Linked DNA regions of Azospirillum brasilense. The protein of the gene in region 2 binds, or shares a complex with, the protein of the main gene of each other region. Links are inferred from orthologs where the notes say so. Each region holds a gene or a part of one and is shown on either strand. Other genes may lie near its edges. The genes, in order: rpsG and tig.

Evidence for each region.
Region 1: the proteins of tig (region 2) and rpsG are in contact, whole or in part, in a crystal structure (PDB 3GTY), measured with the Thermotoga maritima proteins. The link is inferred for Azospirillum brasilense from one-to-one orthologs. Residues at the interface, in WP_004081061.1 of Thermotoga maritima: Glu122, Val124, Val129, Leu130, Tyr133, Glu188, Gly259, Ile262, Tyr263, Glu266, Ser270, Glu273, Gln274, Glu277, Arg308, Gln311, Ile312, Ser315, Tyr316, Glu325, Arg329, Arg336, Leu363, Phe366, Trp367, Arg373, Leu377, Arg381, Leu384, Glu387; in WP_004081843.1 of Thermotoga maritima: Lys34, Lys52, Lys55, Glu59, Arg62, Gln63, Glu66, Asn67, Lys69, Val71, Arg95, Ala109, Lys110, Lys111, Gly112, Arg113, Pro114, Glu117, Glu121, Ile124, Ala125, Tyr127, Asn128, Asn129, Thr130, Gly131, Lys135, Asp139, Arg142, Met143.

The regions. Positions count from the first base shown.
Region 1 is NZ_CP032345.1:764,769-772,830, reverse strand. Bases 157-3,060 are described here. They hold rpsG (30S ribosomal protein S7), read left to right. Parts: upstream 157-1,325; coding sequence 1,326-1,796; downstream 1,797-3,060. Other genes in these bases: fusA (elongation factor G), read left to right, coding at 1,823-3,060; rpsL (30S ribosomal protein S12), read left to right, coding at 942-1,313; D3869_RS03910 (DJ-1/PfpI family protein), read left to right, coding at 157-622. In the rest of the region: more of D3869_RS03910, read left to right, coding at 1-156; more of fusA, read left to right, coding at 3,061-3,901; tuf (elongation factor Tu), read left to right, coding at 3,939-5,129; rpsJ (30S ribosomal protein S10), read left to right, coding at 5,585-5,893; rplC (50S ribosomal protein L3), read left to right, coding at 5,954-6,664; rplD (50S ribosomal protein L4), read left to right, coding at 6,670-7,290; D3869_RS03870 (50S ribosomal protein L23), read left to right, coding at 7,287-7,604; rplB (50S ribosomal protein L2), read left to right, coding at 7,621-8,062.
Region 2 is NZ_CP032345.1:2,717,313-2,725,372, reverse strand. What follows is about bases 3,172-6,073. They hold tig (trigger factor), read right to left. Parts: upstream 5,339-6,073; coding sequence 4,004-5,338; downstream 3,172-4,003. Other genes in these bases: D3869_RS12965 (malonyl-CoA decarboxylase), read right to left, coding at 5,688-6,073; clpP (ATP-dependent Clp endopeptidase proteolytic subunit ClpP), read right to left, coding at 3,267-3,902. Also shown: lon (endopeptidase La), read right to left, coding at 1-1,500; ATP-dependent Clp protease ATP-binding subunit ClpX, read right to left, coding at 1,786-3,054; more of D3869_RS12965, read right to left, coding at 6,074-7,238; D3869_RS12960 (NAD(P)H-hydrate dehydratase), read right to left, coding at 7,345-8,060. UniProt on the Bacillus subtilis protein: Involved in protein export. Acts as a chaperone by maintaining the newly synthesized protein in an open conformation. Functions as a peptidyl-prolyl cis-trans isomerase.

The DNA.
Region 1 (8,062 bases), 1.9 Mb from region 2 along the record:
GCCCGGCGCCCAGGTGCATCTGTTGTGGAAGACGCTCGATCCGGTGCGCTCCGACACCGGCCTGACCATCCTTCCCACCAACACCTTTGCCGAAGCGCCGCCGCTCGATCTTCTCCTGGTGCCGGGCGGTGGCGGGATCAACGCGCTGCTCACCGATGAAGAGGTCATGTCCTTCCTGGAGGAGCGGGCGTCGAGCACCCGCTATCTCTCCGGGATCTGCACCGGCTCCCTGGTGCTCGGTGCGGCCGGCTTGCTGGAAGGGAGACGGGCCGGCACGCATTGGGCCTCCCGCGAGTTCCTCGCGGCCTTCGGTGCGACCCAGGTGGCCGAGCGCGTGGTGGTGGACGGCACACTGTTCACCGGCGGTGGCGTGACCGCGGGAATCGACGTGGCGCTCCGCATCGTCGGCGAGATGTTCGGCGCGGACACCGCGAAGCGCGTCCAGCTCTCCATCGAGTACGATCCTCAGCCGCCCTTCGACGCCGGGTCGCCGGACGGGGCCGGGGAGGCGGTGACCGCCGATCTCCTCGCCCGGATGCGCCCGATGCTGGACGCGCGGGCCGCCGCGGTGGCGGCGGGTGCCGAGGCCTTGCGGCGCCGCCGCTCCGGGGGCGCCGGCTGACGCAAAAACGTCGTCGAAGCGCATGACGAACGGTCATCTGCGCGCTTGACGGGTCCCCGGCGGACCCATATAGTCCGCGAACTTCAAAAGGAGCCTCGGGAAGGTCTTTCGTCCATCCCGTCCGGCATCCGGCTGAACCCAAGCGACATAGCTGAACGACAGGTTCTTCGTGAACCGATCCGACGGCGATCGACCATTGGGCCCGCTCGAAGCCCCTCAGGCTTCGCAGGCGGGCTTTTGCATCGTCCGGTGTTGCCGGGCGACTTTCCAATCGGTCCGGCTCCGCCGGCCGATCGACCTGAAGGGATGAAGGGCAGATATGCCGACGATCAACCAGTTGATCCGTAAGCCGCGCGAGCCCTTGGCCGCGCGCAATAAGGTTCCCGCGATGGAGGCGTGCCCGCAGAAGCGTGGCGTCTGCACCCGCGTCTACACGACCACGCCGAAGAAGCCGAACTCGGCTCTGCGTAAGGTCGCCCGCGTTCGCCTGACGAACGGCTTCGAAGTGACCTCCTACATCCCCGGTGAAGGCCATAACCTCCAGGAACACTCGGTGGTTATGATCCGCGGCGGCCGTGTGAAGGATCTTCCCGGCGTTCGCTACCACATCATCCGCGGCACGCTCGATACCCAGGGCGTGAAGGACCGTAAGCAGCGTCGTTCGAAGTACGGCGCGAAGCGTCCGAAGTAAGGAGTATTCACGATGTCCCGTCGTCGTCGCGCCGAGAAGCGTGAGGTCCTGCCGGACGCCAAGTATGGCGACCGCGTCCTGACCAAGTTCATGAACTGCCTGATGCTGGACGGCAAGAAGTCGGCCGCCGAGCGCATCGTCTACGGCGCGCTCAGCCGCATCGAGGCCAAGACCAAGAACGAGCCGGTTCAGGTCTTCCATGACGCCCTGCTGAACGTGAAGCCGCACCTCGAAGTGCGCTCGCGTCGCGTCGGTGGCGCCACCTATCAGGTTCCGGTCGAGGTCCGCACGGACCGCGCCCAGGCCCTGGCCATCCGTTGGCTCATCGGCGCCGCCCGCGCCCGCTCGGAAAACACCATGACCGAGCGTCTGTCGGGTGAGCTGCTGGATGCCGCCAACCAGCGTGGCACCGCTGTGAAGAAGCGCGAAGACACCCATCGTATGGCGGAAGCCAACAAGGCCTTCTCGCACTACCGCTGGTAAGGCACCCACCGGCCCAGGTGCTTGTCATGCCCCGTTCCCATCCCCTGAACCGTTACCGCAACATCGGCATCATGGCTCACATTGATGCCGGTAAGACCACGACCACCGAGCGGATTTTGTACTACACTGGAAAGTCGTACAAAATCGGCGAGGTGCACGAGGGCACCGCGGTGATGGATTGGATGGAGCAGGAACAGGAACGGGGCATCACCATCACCTCCGCGGCCACGACCTGCTTCTGGCGCGACCACCGCATCAACATCATCGACACGCCGGGCCACGTCGACTTCACCATTGAAGTCGAACGCAGTCTCCGCGTGCTCGACGGCGCCGTTGCGGTGTTCGACGCCGTTGCCGGGGTGGAGCCTCAGTCCGAGACCGTGTGGCGGCAGGCCGACAAGTACGGCGTGCCCCGCATGTGTTTCGTCAACAAGCTGGATCGCACCGGCGCGGACTTCTTCCGTTGCGTCGACATGATGAGGGAACGGCTGGGCGCCTTCCCGCTCGTCCTCCAGCTTCCGATCGGGTCCGAGGCCGGTTTCGTCGGCGTCGTCGATCTGGTCGCCATGCGCGCCATCGTCTGGAAGGAAGAGACGCTGGGCGCCGAATTCTATTACACCGACATTCCGGACGCCCTGAAGGACGCGGCGGCGCGCCACCGACAGGCGCTGCTCGACGCTGTGCTGGAACTCGACGACGCGGCCATGGAGGCCTATCTCGAGTCCGGTCAGGAGCCGTCCGAAGACACGCTCAAGGCCTGCATCCGCAAGGGCACAATCGGCTTGCGCTTCGTGCCGGTCCTCTGTGGATCCGCCTTCAAGAACAAGGGCATCCAGCCGATGCTCGACGCCGTGGTGGACTATCTGCCGGCTCCCGTGGACGTCGGGGCGGTCAGAGGACATCGCGTCGGCAGCCCCGAGACGGACGAGCGCGCACCGGACGACGCCGCTCCCTTCTCCGCGCTCGCCTTCAAGATCATGAACGATCCCTTTGTCGGGTCGCTGACCTTCGTGCGTGTCTATTCGGGCACCGTCGCCTCCGGCACCGCCGTGCTGAATCCCGGCAAGGACGAGAAGGAGCGCATCGGCCGCATGCTGCTGATGCACGCCAACAGCCGGGAGGAGATCGACGAGGCCTACGCCGGCGACATCGTCGCCTTCACCGCGCTGAAGAGCACGACGACCGGCGACACGCTGTGCGATCCCGCCAAGCCCATCGTCCTGGAGCGGATGGAGTTTCCGGAACCGGTCATCGAGGTGGCCGTCGAGCCGAGATCCAAGGCCGACCAGGAAAAGATGAGCATGGCGCTGTCCCGCCTCGCCCAGGAGGACCCGTCCTTCCGCGTGACCGTCGACCATGAGAGCGGTCAGACGATCATCAAGGGCATGGGCGAACTGCATCTGGAGATCATCGTCGATCGCATGAAGCGGGAGTTCAAGGTGGATGCCGACGTCGGCGCGCCGCAGGTGGCGTACCGCGAGACCATCACCAGGACCGCCGAGATCGACTACACCCACAAGAAGCAGACCGGCGGCACCGGTCAGTTCGCCCGGGTCAGGCTGGTCTTCGAGCCGTTGCCCGCCGGCAGCGGCTTTGTCTTCCGGAACAAGGTCGTCGGCGGCGCCGTGCCCAAGGAGTTCATTCCAGGCGTGCAGAAGGGGCTTGAGGCCTCGCTGCACAACGGCGTGGTCGCGGGCTTCCCGGTGATCGACCTCGAGGTGGCGCTGGTCGACGGCGCCTTCCACGACGTCGACTCCTCGGTGCTGGCCTTCGAGATCGCCACCCGTGCCGCCTTCCGCGACGGCATGCAAAAGGCCGGCCCGATGCTTCTGGAGCCGATCATGAGGGTTGAGGTGGTGACGCCCGAAGACTACATGGGCGACATCATCGGGGACCTGAACAGCCGCCGGGGCCAGATCACTGCCATGGACCAGCGGGGCAACGCCCGCTCGATCCAGGCGATGGTGCCGCTGGCGTCGATGTTCGGTTATGTGAACACCCTGCGCTCGATGAGCCAGGGACGCGCGCAGTACACGATGCAGTTCGACCACCACGAGCCGGTGCCGCAGACGATTGCGGAGACCATCCGCGCCAGGATGGCCTGAAACCGCTGGAACGACAAAGAGACGGAGAGCACACACCATGGCGAAGGCAAAGTTCGAGCGGAACAAGCCGCACTGCAACATCGGCACGATCGGCCACGTCGACCACGGCAAGACGTCGCTGACGGCGGCGATCACGAAGGTGCTGGCCGAGAGCGGCGGCGCGACCTTCACCGCCTACGACCAGATCGACAAGGCGCCGGAAGAGAAGGCGCGCGGCATCACGATCTCGACCGCCCACGTCGAGTACGAGACGACCAACCGCCACTATGCCCACGTCGATTGCCCGGGCCACGCCGACTACGTGAAGAACATGATCACGGGCGCCGCGCAGATGGACGGCGCGATCCTGGTCGTGTCGGCCGCCGACGGCCCGATGCCGCAGACCCGCGAGCACATCCTGCTGGCCCGCCAGGTCGGCGTGCCGGCGCTGGTGGTGTTCATGAACAAGGTCGACATGGTCGACGATCCGGAGCTGCTCGAGCTGGTCGAGATGGAGGTGCGCGAGCTGCTGTCCTCCTACCAGTTCCCGGGCGACGACATTCCGATCGTCAAGGGCTCGGCGCTGTGCGCTCTGGAGGACCGTTCGCCGGAGATCGGCCGTGACGCGATCCTCAAGCTGATGGCCGAGGTCGACCAGTACATCCCGCAGCCGGAGCGTCCGAAGGACCGTCCGTTCCTGATGCCGATCGAGGACGTGTTCTCGATCTCGGGCCGCGGCACGGTGGTGACCGGCCGCGTCGAGCGCGGCATCGTCAAGGTCGGCGAGGAAGTCGAGATCGTCGGTCTGAAGACCACGGTCAAGACCACGGTGACCGGTGTGGAGATGTTCCGCAAGCTGCTCGACTCGGGTGAGGCTGGCGACAACATCGGCGCGCTGCTGCGCGGCACGAAGCGTGAGGACGTCGAGCGCGGCCAGGTTCTGGCCAAGCCGGGCAGCATCACGCCGCACACCACCTTCAAGGCCGAGGCCTACATCCTGACGAAGGAAGAGGGTGGCCGTCACACGCCGTTCTTCACCAACTACCGTCCGCAGTTCTACTTCCGCACGACCGACGTGACGGGCATGGTGAAGCTGCCGGAAGGCACCGAGATGGTGATGCCGGGCGACAACATCTCCATGGAAGTCGAGCTGATCGCTCCGATCGCCATGGACGAGGGCCTGCGCTTCGCCATCCGTGAGGGTGGCCGTACGGTCGGCGCCGGCGTCGTCGCCTCGATCATCAAGTAAGGTTGTCTTTTGCGAAGGGGGCCGGCCCGCGGGCCGGCCCCTTTTTGCATGGCCGATCCGCGATAATGCGGCGTGACGCGCCGAGCCGGGCCGATCCCGTCATCCTCCTGTCACAAGGGGGAAAATGTGGGTTGACACCGGGGCGCCTAGGGCATACACGTTACGCCCTCTGGAATTTGGGTTGGTAGTAGGCACGTCCGGCCTAGACGCAGCCCGATCACGAACGGCACCGCAAGCTCCACTTGCACCGGTTGCTGCCAGGAACATCCATCCGCATTGCGATGCGGGGGATGTTCTTTTTCGTATCGGCCGTCAGATCGGACAGACGAACCGCCGCCCACCGCTTCGGTGAGCCGGCGCAGGTTCGCCTGCCGCCGCGGGTCCCCGGGGGACAGATTTTGGGGTGCCGGTGGCGCAGTCGCGTCACCGAAACGAGGTGCAAGGGACGTTTGGACATGGACAGCCAGAACATCCGCATCCGCTTGAAGGCGTTCGATCATCGCGTGCTCGACCAGTCGACCAGCGAGATCGTCAACACCGCCAAGCGGACCGGTGCTCGGGTGCGGGGCCCGATCCCGCTGCCGACGCAGATCGAGAAGTTTACGGTGAACCGCTCGCCGCACGTCGACAAGAAGTCGCGCGAGCAGTTTGAAATCCGCACCCACAAGCGTCTGCTCGACATCGTCGATCCGACGCCGCAGACGGTGGACGCGCTGATGAAGCTCGACCTCGCTGCCGGTGTGGACGTCGAGATCAAGCTCTAATTCGTTGCTGTTGAGGGACCTCTCCCTCTGAGGATGTCCCTGGTCAGGAGATAAAGAACAATGCGATCCGGTTTGATCGCGCAGAAAGTCGGCATGACCCGCGTCTTCACGGACGACGGGCAGCACGTGCCGGTGACTGTGCTGAAAGTCGACAGCTGCCAGGTCGTCGCCGTTCGCACCGAGGACAAGGATGGCTACACCGCCGTCCAGCTCGGCGCAGGCGCCATCAAGGTGAAGAACGTCACGAAGCCGCAGCGCGGGCATTTCGCCAAGGCGCGCGTCGAGCCCAAGCGCAAGCTGGTCGAGTTCCGCGTCGATGCCGACGCGCTGATCGAGGTCGGCGCCGAGCTCTCGGCTGCGCATTTCGTCCCGGGCCAGTTCGTCGACGTCACCGGCACCTCCATCGGTAAGGGCTTCGCCGGTCCGATGAAGCGCTGGAACTTCGGTGGTCTGCGCGCGACGCACGGCGTGTCGGTGTCGCACCGCTCGCACGGTTCGACGGGTAACCGCCAGGACCCCGGCAAGGTCTTCAAGAACAAGAAGATGGCCGGTCATCTCGGCGACGAGAAGGTCACGGTTCTGAACCTGAAGGTCGTGTCGGTCGATGAGGACCGCGGTCTGATCTTCCTCAAGGGTGCCGTTCCGGGCGCCGAGGGGGCTTGGCTCCGCATCCGCGACGCGGTGAAGAAGAAGGCTCCGGAAGGTCTGCCGTTCCCCGCCGGGATCAAGGCTGCGCCGGCCGCTGAAGCCGCCGCCGAGCCGCAGGAGTGATGGCCATGAAGGCGACCATTAAGAACCTGAACAACGAGACCGTCGGCGAGATCGAGCTGGCCGACGAGGTCTTCGGCCTCCCGTCCCGCACGGACATCCTGGCCCGCATGGTCAACTGGCAGCTGGCCAAGCGCCGCGCCGGCACGCACAAGACCAAGACGATCAGCGAGATCTCCGGCACCGGCAAGAAGCCGTACCGCCAGAAGGGGACCGGCCGCGCCCGTCAGGGTTCCATGCGTTCCGCGCAGTTCCGCGGCGGCGCGACCATCTTCGGCCCGGTTGTCCGCTCGCACGAGCACGACCTGACCAAGAAGGTCCGCAAGCTGGCCCTGAAGACCGCGCTGTCCACCAAGGCCGCGGAAGGCAAGCTCCTGGTCCTCGACGCCGCTTCGGCCGAGACCCACAAGACCAAGGAACTGGCTGTCCGTCTCGCCTCGCTCGGCCTGACCTCGGCTCTGATCATCGATGGCGCCAACCTGAACGAGAACTTCGCTCGGGCCTCGCGCAACATCCCGCTGATCGACGTGCTGCCGGAGCAGGGCGCCAACGTCTACGACATTCTTCGCCGCGATACGCTGGTCCTGACCCGCAACGCGGTCGAGCAGCTGGAGGCTCGCCTGAAATGAGCAAGCAGTCGAAACCTGCGGTGAGCCAGGAGCGGATGTACGACCTCATCCTGGCTCCGGTGATCACCGAGAAGTCGACGATGGCGTCGGAGCACAATCAGGTGACGTTCCGCGTGCCGCTGTCGGCGTCCAAGCCGGAGATCAAGGCGGCGGTCGAGGGGCTGTTCAACGTGAAGGTGACGGCGGTCAACACCCTGGTTTCCAAGGGCAAGACCAAGCGCTTCCGCGGCACCATCGGCCGTCGCTCGGACTTCAAGAAGGCCGTCGTGACCCTCGCCGAGGGGAACAAGATCGACGTGACCACGGGCATCTGAGCGGGAGTGTGATCCGATGGCTCTGAAGCAATATCGCCCAATTACGCCGTCGCTCCGCCAGCTGGTCATCGTCGACCGCTCGGAGCTGTGGAAGGGCAAGCCGGTCAAGACCCTCACCGAGGGCCTGACCAAGTCCGGCGGCCGCAACAACACCGGCCGCATCACCGCGCGCCGGATGGGTGGCGGTCACAAGCGCGTCTACCGTCTGGTGGACTTCAAGCGTCGCAAGTTCGACGTCCCGGCGACGGTTGAGCGCCTGGAGTACGATCCGAACCGCACGGCCTTTATCGCCCTCATCAAGTATGAGGACGGCACCGTCTCGTACATCCTGGCGCCGCAGCGCCTGAAGGTGGGCGACACGGTCATCGCCGGCGAGAAGGTGGATGTGAAGCCCGGCAACGCCATGCCGCTGAAGAACATCCCGGTCGGCTCCGTGCTGCACAACGTCGAGCTGAAGC
Region 2 (8,060 bases):
GATCTCGACCTTCTCATCCTCGGTGTAGCCGGCGACGCGGATGATCTCCATGCGGTCCAGCAGCGGCTGCGGCATGCGCATCGTGTTGGCCGTACAGACGAACATCACGTCCGACAGGTCGTAGTCGACCTCCAGGTAATGGTCGTTGAAGGTGCCGTTCTGCTCGGGGTCGAGGACCTCCAGCAGGGCGGACGACGGGTCGCCGCGCCAGTCGGCGCCGAGCTTGTCGATCTCGTCCAGCAGGAAGAGCGGGTTGGACGACTTCGCCTTCTTCATGCCCTGGATGACCTTGCCGGGCATCGAGCCGATGTAGGTGCGCCGGTGGCCGCGGACCTCGGCCTCGTCCCGCACGCCGCCCAGCGACATGCGCACGAAGTTGCGCCCCGTGGACTTGGCGATCGACTTGCCGAGCGAGGTCTTGCCGACGCCGGGCGGCCCAACGAGGCAGAGGATCGGCCCCTTCACCTTGTTCATGCGGTTCTGGACCGCGAGATACTCGAGGATGCGTTCCTTGACCTTCTCCAGGCCGTAATGGTCGGCGTCGAGGATCTTCTGCGCGAGCTTCAGGTCTTTCTTCACCTTGGTGCGCTTCTTCCACGGAATGGACAGCATCCAGTCCAGGTAGTTGCGCACCACCGTCGCTTCGGCCGACATCGGGCTCATCGAGCGCAGCTTCTTCAGCTCGGCCAGGGCCTTGTCGCGGGCTTCCTTGGAGAAGCGGGTCTTGTTGATCTTCTCTTCCAGCTCGGCCGACTCGTCGCGGCCGTCCTCGGTCTCGCCGAGTTCCTTCTGGATCGCCTTGAGCTGTTCGTTGAGGTAGTACTCGCGCTGGGTCTTCTCCATCTGCCGCTTGACGCGGTTGCGGATGCGCTTCTCCACCTGCAGGACGCCGATCTCGCCTTCCATGAAGGCGTAGACCCGCTCCAGCCGCTCCGACACCGTGGCGCATTCCAGGAGCTGCTGCTTCTCCGGAATCTTCAGCGCGAGGTGGGAGGCGACGGTGTCCGCCAGCTTGCCCGGCTCCTCGATCTGGTTGATCGAGACCAGAACCTCCGGCGGGATCTTCTTGTTGAGCTTGATGTACTGCTCGAACTGCGAGACGACGGCCCGGCCCAGCGCCTCAAGCTCCTGGCTTTCCCCGACCTTCTCCTCGACGAGGTCGGCGTGGGCCTGGAAGAAATCCTCGTTCTCGGCGAACTTGGTGATGGACGCGCGCTGGCCGCCCTCCACGAGCACCTTCACCGTTCCGTCGGGCAGCTTCAGCAGCTGCAACACGGTCCCAACGGTGCCGACGCTGTAGATATCGGCCGGCGTCGGATCGTCCTGCGCGGCGTTCTTCTGGGTGACGAGAAGGATCTGCTTGTCGTCCTTCATCACGTCTTCCAGGGCGCGCACGGATTTCTCGCGGCCGACGAAAAGAGGCACGATCATGTGGGGGAAAACCACGATGTCGCGGAGCGGCAGGACCGGATAGAGGGCACCACGAGGGATTTCGAACATTGATTGGGCCTCTTTCATTGGGACGCCGTCAGCCCGGGATGGGCCTGGGAGGACCCCCGCCTCGGGGGATGAGCACAGGGATCGGAAACCGGCACTTTTTCTAACGTGGCACAGCCATAGCCCCCCTTCAAGGGCCAGAACCCCAATTCCGTATGGCGGTGCGGCATGCCGGTCCGGCCGTTCCGCCGCCCGGCTGAGACCCTCGATGTCTCCAAAAGCCGAAAACGACGAAGGGCGCCCGAAGGCGCCCTTCCCCGTATCCGGTACTGATCGGCCGTGACGAACTCAGGCACCCGGTGCCTGCTGCTCCCCGCGGCGTTCGGCGTGGACGTAGAGCGGCTTGGCGCGCCCCTCGACCACCTCCTTGTTGACCAGAATGCTCTCCACCCCAGACAGGCCGGGCAGATCGAACATCGGGTCGAGCAGGATCGACTCCATGATCGACCGCAGGCCGCGCGCGCCGGTCTTCCGCTGGATCGCCTTGTGGGCGATGTTGCGCAGGGCATCGTCGGAGAATTCCAGACGGACGTCCTCCATCTCGAACAGACGCTGGTACTGCTTGACCAGGGCGTTCTTCGGCTTGGTGAGGATCTCCACCAGAGCCGACTCGTCGAGGTCGGCCAGGGTGGCGACCACCGGCAGACGGCCGATGAATTCCGGGATCAGGCCGAACTTCAGCAGATCCTCGGGCTCGACCTCGCGCAGGATGTCACCGGTCGAGCGCTCGTCCGGCCCGCGCACATCGGCGCCGAAACCGATCGACGTGCCCTTGCCGCGCTGCGCGATGATCTTGTCCAGCCCGGCGAAGGCGCCGCCGCAGATGAACAGGATGTTGCTGGTGTCGACCTGCAGGAACTCCTGCTGCGGGTGCTTGCGGCCACCCTGCGGAGGCACGGAGGCGACGGTGCCCTCCATGATCTTCAGCAGGGCCTGCTGCACGCCCTCGCCCGACACGTCGCGCGTGATCGACGGGTTGTCGGACTTGCGGCTGATCTTGTCGACCTCGTCGATGTAGACGATGCCGCGCTGCGCCCGCTCGACGTTGTAGTCGGCGGCCTGGAGCAGCTTGAGGATGATGTTCTCGACGTCCTCACCGACATAGCCCGCCTCGGTCAGGGTCGTGGCGTCGGCCATCGTGAAGGGAACGTCGATGATCCGGGCGAGCGTCTGGGCGAGCAGCGTCTTGCCGCAGCCCGTGGGGCCGACCAGCAGGATGTTGGACTTCGCCAGTTCGACGTCGTTGTGCTTCGTGCCATGCGCCAACCGCTTGTAGTGGTTGTGCACTGCAACAGAAAGGACCCGTTTCGCGTGATGCTGGCCGATCACGTAATCGTCCAGTACCGCATGGATGTCGCGCGGGGTCGGCACGCCGTCGCGGGACTTCACGAGGGTCGTCTTGTTCTCCTCGCGAATGATGTCCATGCACAGCTCGACGCATTCATCGCAGATGAACACCGTCGGACCGGCAATCAGCTTGCGGACCTCGTGCTGGCTCTTGCCGCAAAAGGAGCAGTAGAGCGTGTTCTTCGAATCGCCGCTGCTGGACTTGCTCATCGGTACTCCGTCATCTCGCGGGGGACTGATCCGTATAACCTGTCAACCGCCTGCGGCGTCCCCCGACGCCGGTCCTTTCAAAGGTTGTCCCGGGCAAGGCCCGTGACAAGGTTAACGCATCCGCTCATCCTTCGAACCCGATCCATCGGACCGGTTCCCCATCATTCAACAACAGGGAACCGGCGCAATCAATCATTAGTTCGCGCGCCCCCTCAGGCCGCGTTGCCGTCGCCGATCGAGCCGGGGCGCTTTTCCACGACCTCGTCGATCAGCCCGAAGGCCTTGGCCTCCTCCGGCGACATGAACTTGTCGCGCTCCATGGCCGCCTCGATGGTGTCGAGAGACTGGCCGGTGTGCTTGACATAGATGTCGTTGAGGCGCGAACGCAGCTTCAGGATCTCCTGGGCCTGGATCTCGATGTCCGAGGCCTGGCCCTGGGCGCCGCCCGACGGCTGGTGGATCATGATCCGGCTGTTCGGCAGCGAGAAGCGCTTGCCCGGCGCGCCGGCGGCGAGCAGGAGCGAGCCCATCGAGGCCGCCTGTCCCATGCACACCGTCGACACCTGCGGACGGATGTACTGCATGGTGTCGTAGATGGCGAGGCCGGCCGAAACATAGCCGCCCGGCGAATTGATGTAGAGCGCGATGTCCTTGCTCGGGTTTTCCGATTCCAGGAACAGCAGCTGCGAGCAGATCAGGCTGGCGACGGCGTCGTTCACGCCACCGATCAAGAAAATGATCCGTTCCTTCAGCAGGCGCGAGTAAATATCGTACGCTCGTTCGCCCCGGTTGGTCTGCTCGATGACCATCGGGACCAGAGCATTCATCTTCGGTTCGAAGTCGTACATGGTGGTCTTCCCTGCTCCCGCAGCTCGGTTAGTCGTCTGAGCAGTCTACATATAGGAATGGAAAGGGGCGACCGGTAGGCCGCCCCTCAACCTTTCTGACGTCAGGCCGCCTCGGCCTCCTCGTCGGGGTCCTTCATCAGCTCTTCGGCGGACACCGGCTTCTCGCTCACCTTGGCCTGGTCCAGGATGTAGTCGACGACCTTGTCCTCGAAGATCGGGGCGCGGAGGTTTTCCAGCGCTTCCCGGTTCTGCTTGAAGAACTCGAACACCTGACGCTCCTGGCCGGGGAAGCGGCGGGCTTCCGCGATCAGGGCGCGGTTGATCTCGTCCTGGGTCACCTGGATGTCGTTGCGGCGGCCGATTTCCGACAGCAGCAGGCCCAGGCGCACGCGGCGCTCGGCGATGCCGCGGTACTCGGTCTTCAGCTCATCCTCCGGCTTGCCGGCGTCCTCACCGGCGGTGCCGTTCTTCAGCTCCTGCTGGAGGCGCTGCCAGATGCCCTCGAACTCGACGTCCACCATGCCCGGCGGGACCTCGAAGGAGTGCGCCTCGGCCAGCTTGTCGAGGAGCTGGCGCTTGACGCGCAGGCGCGACACGTTGGCGTACTCGCTCTTGATGCGGTCGCCGACGGCCTCGCGCAGCTTCTCCAGGCTCTCCATGCCGAACTCCTTGGCGAGGTCGTCGTTGACCTCGGCCGGGACGTTCTTGCGGAGCTCCTTGACGTCCACCTCGAACACGGTGTCCGCGCCCTTCAGGCGGTCGTGCGGGTAGTCGGCCGGGAAGGTGACCTTCACCGTGCGGTGCTCGCCGGCCTTGGCGCCGACCAGCTGGTCCTCGAAGCCCGGAACGAACTGGTTGGCGCCCAGCTCCAGCGGGTAGTCCTTGCCGTCCATGCCCGGCAGGGCCTCGCCATCGACCGAACCGGCGAAGTCGATCACGGCGATGTCGCCCTTCTCGGCCGCGCGGTCCTCGGTGACCGGGGCCTGCACCGAATGGGCGGAGGCCAGACGGGTCAGCGCCTCGTCGACGGCCGAGTCCTCGACCGTGGCGACCGGCTTCTCAAGCTCCAGGCCGCTGAGGTCGCCCGGCTCGATGTCCGGCAGAAGCTCGACGCCCATGGTGTAGGACAGGTCGCCGCCGTCCTCGTACTTCTCGACGTTGATCTTCGGCTGCATGGCGATGCGCAGGCCGCGCTCGTTCAGCGCCTGGCGCGAGCTGTCGGCGATCGCATCCTCCAGAGCCTCGGCCAGCACGCTGCCGCCGTAGCGCTGCTTGATCACGGCAACCGGCACCTTGCCCGGACGGAAGCCGGGGAGCTGCACCGTCCGGCGCAGCTCTTCGAGCCGGCCCTGCACCTTCTGTTCGATATCCTGGGCGGAAATGACGACCTTGTACTCGCGCTTCAGGCCGTCGGCGCTGGTCTCGGTGATGTTCATCGGAACGAAAGCCTATCTCGTTGTCCGGCCCGGCGGCGCCCGTCCGGGCGGCCCGAGACCGTGTGTTCCCATGCGGTCCAAGCTGTTGCCATGGTGCGGGCGAAGGGACTCGAACCCCCACGACCGAAGTCACCGGAACCTAAATCCGGCGCGTCTACCAGTTCCGCCACGCCCGCAATGGCATAGACAGCCCGCGACGGGTGCGGAACACCCGACGGACTGCCGGCGAAGTCCGCTCTATAGCACAGGGTTCGCGCCGCAAACAGGCAAAATGGGCGCCGTTCCGCACGCCATTGGTGGGTGCTCCGGGAAGCGCCGACGGAAGCGCCTCGGCGGGCGGCGAGCCGGCTCATCCGCCCCCCTTCCCCAGAGACCGGATGGAGGAGGAGGCGTTGACCTTGCCCTCGCCCCGGTACGCTTCGTGGTTGGCGTCGATTTCCCCCAGCTTGTAGCGGTAGTTGATCATCATCCCGCAGGACTGCCGCAACCCCTTGGACGAGCGGTCGCCCAGCCAGTTCAGCCGCTCCATGCGGGCACCGTTGCTGAGATGGAAATGCGCGACCGGGTCCAGCGCCCGCGCCGGCGCGGTGCCCGACCGTTCGCTGCGGCGGTCGGACGCACGCGCCGTCGTCAGGTAAAGCGCGCACAGCCGCATCAGCGGGCCGCGCAGTTGCTTCTGAAGCTCGTCGTCGGTGTGCCAGGAGGGCAGAGCCAAGGCGCCGGCCAGCACCGGACGCTCCGCCGCGTCGCCCTCCCCGTCCGATTCGTCGCCGTCCTGCAGGGCGGTCATGGCCTCGGCGATGCGCTCCGCCTCGGGCGGGCTGAGCAGCGAATCGCCGCGCTCGGCCAGCTCGCGGTCCAGCCAGCGGCGGAAGCCGGGAATCGGCGACAGGGTGGCGAAGCATTTGATGTTGGGGAACTCGCCGGTCAGCCCGTCAACCACCCGCTTGATGAGGAAGTTGCCGAAGCTGATTCCCGCCAAGCCGACCTGGGCGTTGGAGATGGAATAGAAGATGGCGCTGTCGGCGCTCTTCGGGTCGCAGACCGGGGCGGAGGGGTCGAGGAGCGCCTGCACGTTGTCCGACATGCCCTGGACCAGGGCGACCTCCACGAAGATCAGCGGCTCGTTCGGCATGCGCGGGTGGAAGAAGGCGAAGCAGCGGCGGTCGGAGTCGAGGCGGTCCTTCAGGTCCCGCCAACCGCTGATCTCGTGCACCGCCTCGTACTTGATGAGCTTCTCCAGGAGCGAGGCCGGGCTGTCCCAGGTGATCCGACGCATCTCCAGGAAGCCGACGTCGAACCAGTTGCGCAGCAGGCTCTTGATATCGTCCTCCAGCGCCTGGAGCAGCGGCTCCCCACGGGCCATCTCCATCAGTTCGGCGCGCAGGTCGACCAGGAACTTCACCCCTTCCGGCAGGCCGTTGAATTGGGTCAGCAGCCGCAGCCGCGGCGGTTCCAGCGCGCGGCGCAGGGCGCGCTCGGCGTGGCCGCGCGACACCGGATCGCCCGCCGTCTGGAAGGTGGCCATCGCCTGGTCGACGGCGGCGCGGTCCACATCGAAGTCGCGCGCGAGCATCATCAGGAAATTGCGCCGCCCCTGCCCGTCCAGCGCCAGATAGGTGCGGCCAAGCTGCGCCGCCCGGGCCCGCGCCGACACCTCGCCGCCGCGGCCCTCCAGGCAGGCTTCGATCTGCTCCTTCAGCCGCTCCGCGTCTTCCTTGGGCAGATTGGCGCGCGGCGCCGCGCCGACCACCCCGCGGGCGGAGGCGGCGATCTCGCGCCAGCCCGCGCGCAGCGTGTCCAGGGTGCGGTCGAGCAAGCCCGGCGGTGTTCCCACCCCAGGTGTTGGGGCTTGGGACGGAACGGGCTCGGCGGATTTGATCTCGGGCGTCTCGCTCATACCCAGAGTCTGGCGTGCGGACAGGCTCTCGGCAAGCCATAGCTTGAGCCCGGCCTTAAGGGTAAGCCCCCTGCCCGGGCGTATGTATGCCCGGCGGGCTCCCGGATCAGCGCGCCCCCGCCTTCAAGCGCTTCAGCACCCCCGGCAGCGCATCCGGCAGATCCTCGGCGATCAGACCCGGTCCGAACGCGTTCGCCGCCTCGCCGTGCAGCCAGACCGCGGCGCAGGCGGCGTCGAACGCGTCCATCCCCTGGGCGATCAGCCCGAGCGCGATGCCCGCCAGCACGTCCCCCGAGCCGGCGGTCGCAAGATCGGCCGGAGCGTTGGCGTTGACGACCGCCCGCCCGTCCGGCGCCGCGACCACCGTGTCGGCGCCTTTCAAAAGGACAACCGCGCCGCAGCGCGCCGCCGCGGCGCGGGCGCGGGTCAATTTGCCGCCCTCCGTCGCCGCGAGGTCCGGAAAGATCCGGGCGAACTCGCCCTCGTGCGGGGTCAGCAGGCAGCGTTCGTTCAGCCGGTCAAGCAGGTCGGCGGGCGACTCGGCGAAGCTGGTCAGCGCGTCGGCGTCCAGCACGCAGGCCTTTCCGGCACCCAGCGCGGCGAGGACATGGCTCCGCGTGCCCTGCCCGACGCCGGCGCCCGGCCCCAGCAGCACCGCGTTCCTGCGTGGGTCCGCCAGCAGGGCCGCAAAGGCGGTCTCGTCCGCCACGTCGGTCACGATCAGGCTGGGCGAACCGGCGGCGTAGATCGGCACCGAGTCGGGCGGACAGGCCACCGTGACCAGCCCCGCTCCGGCGCGCAGGGCCCCCCGCGCCGACAGCC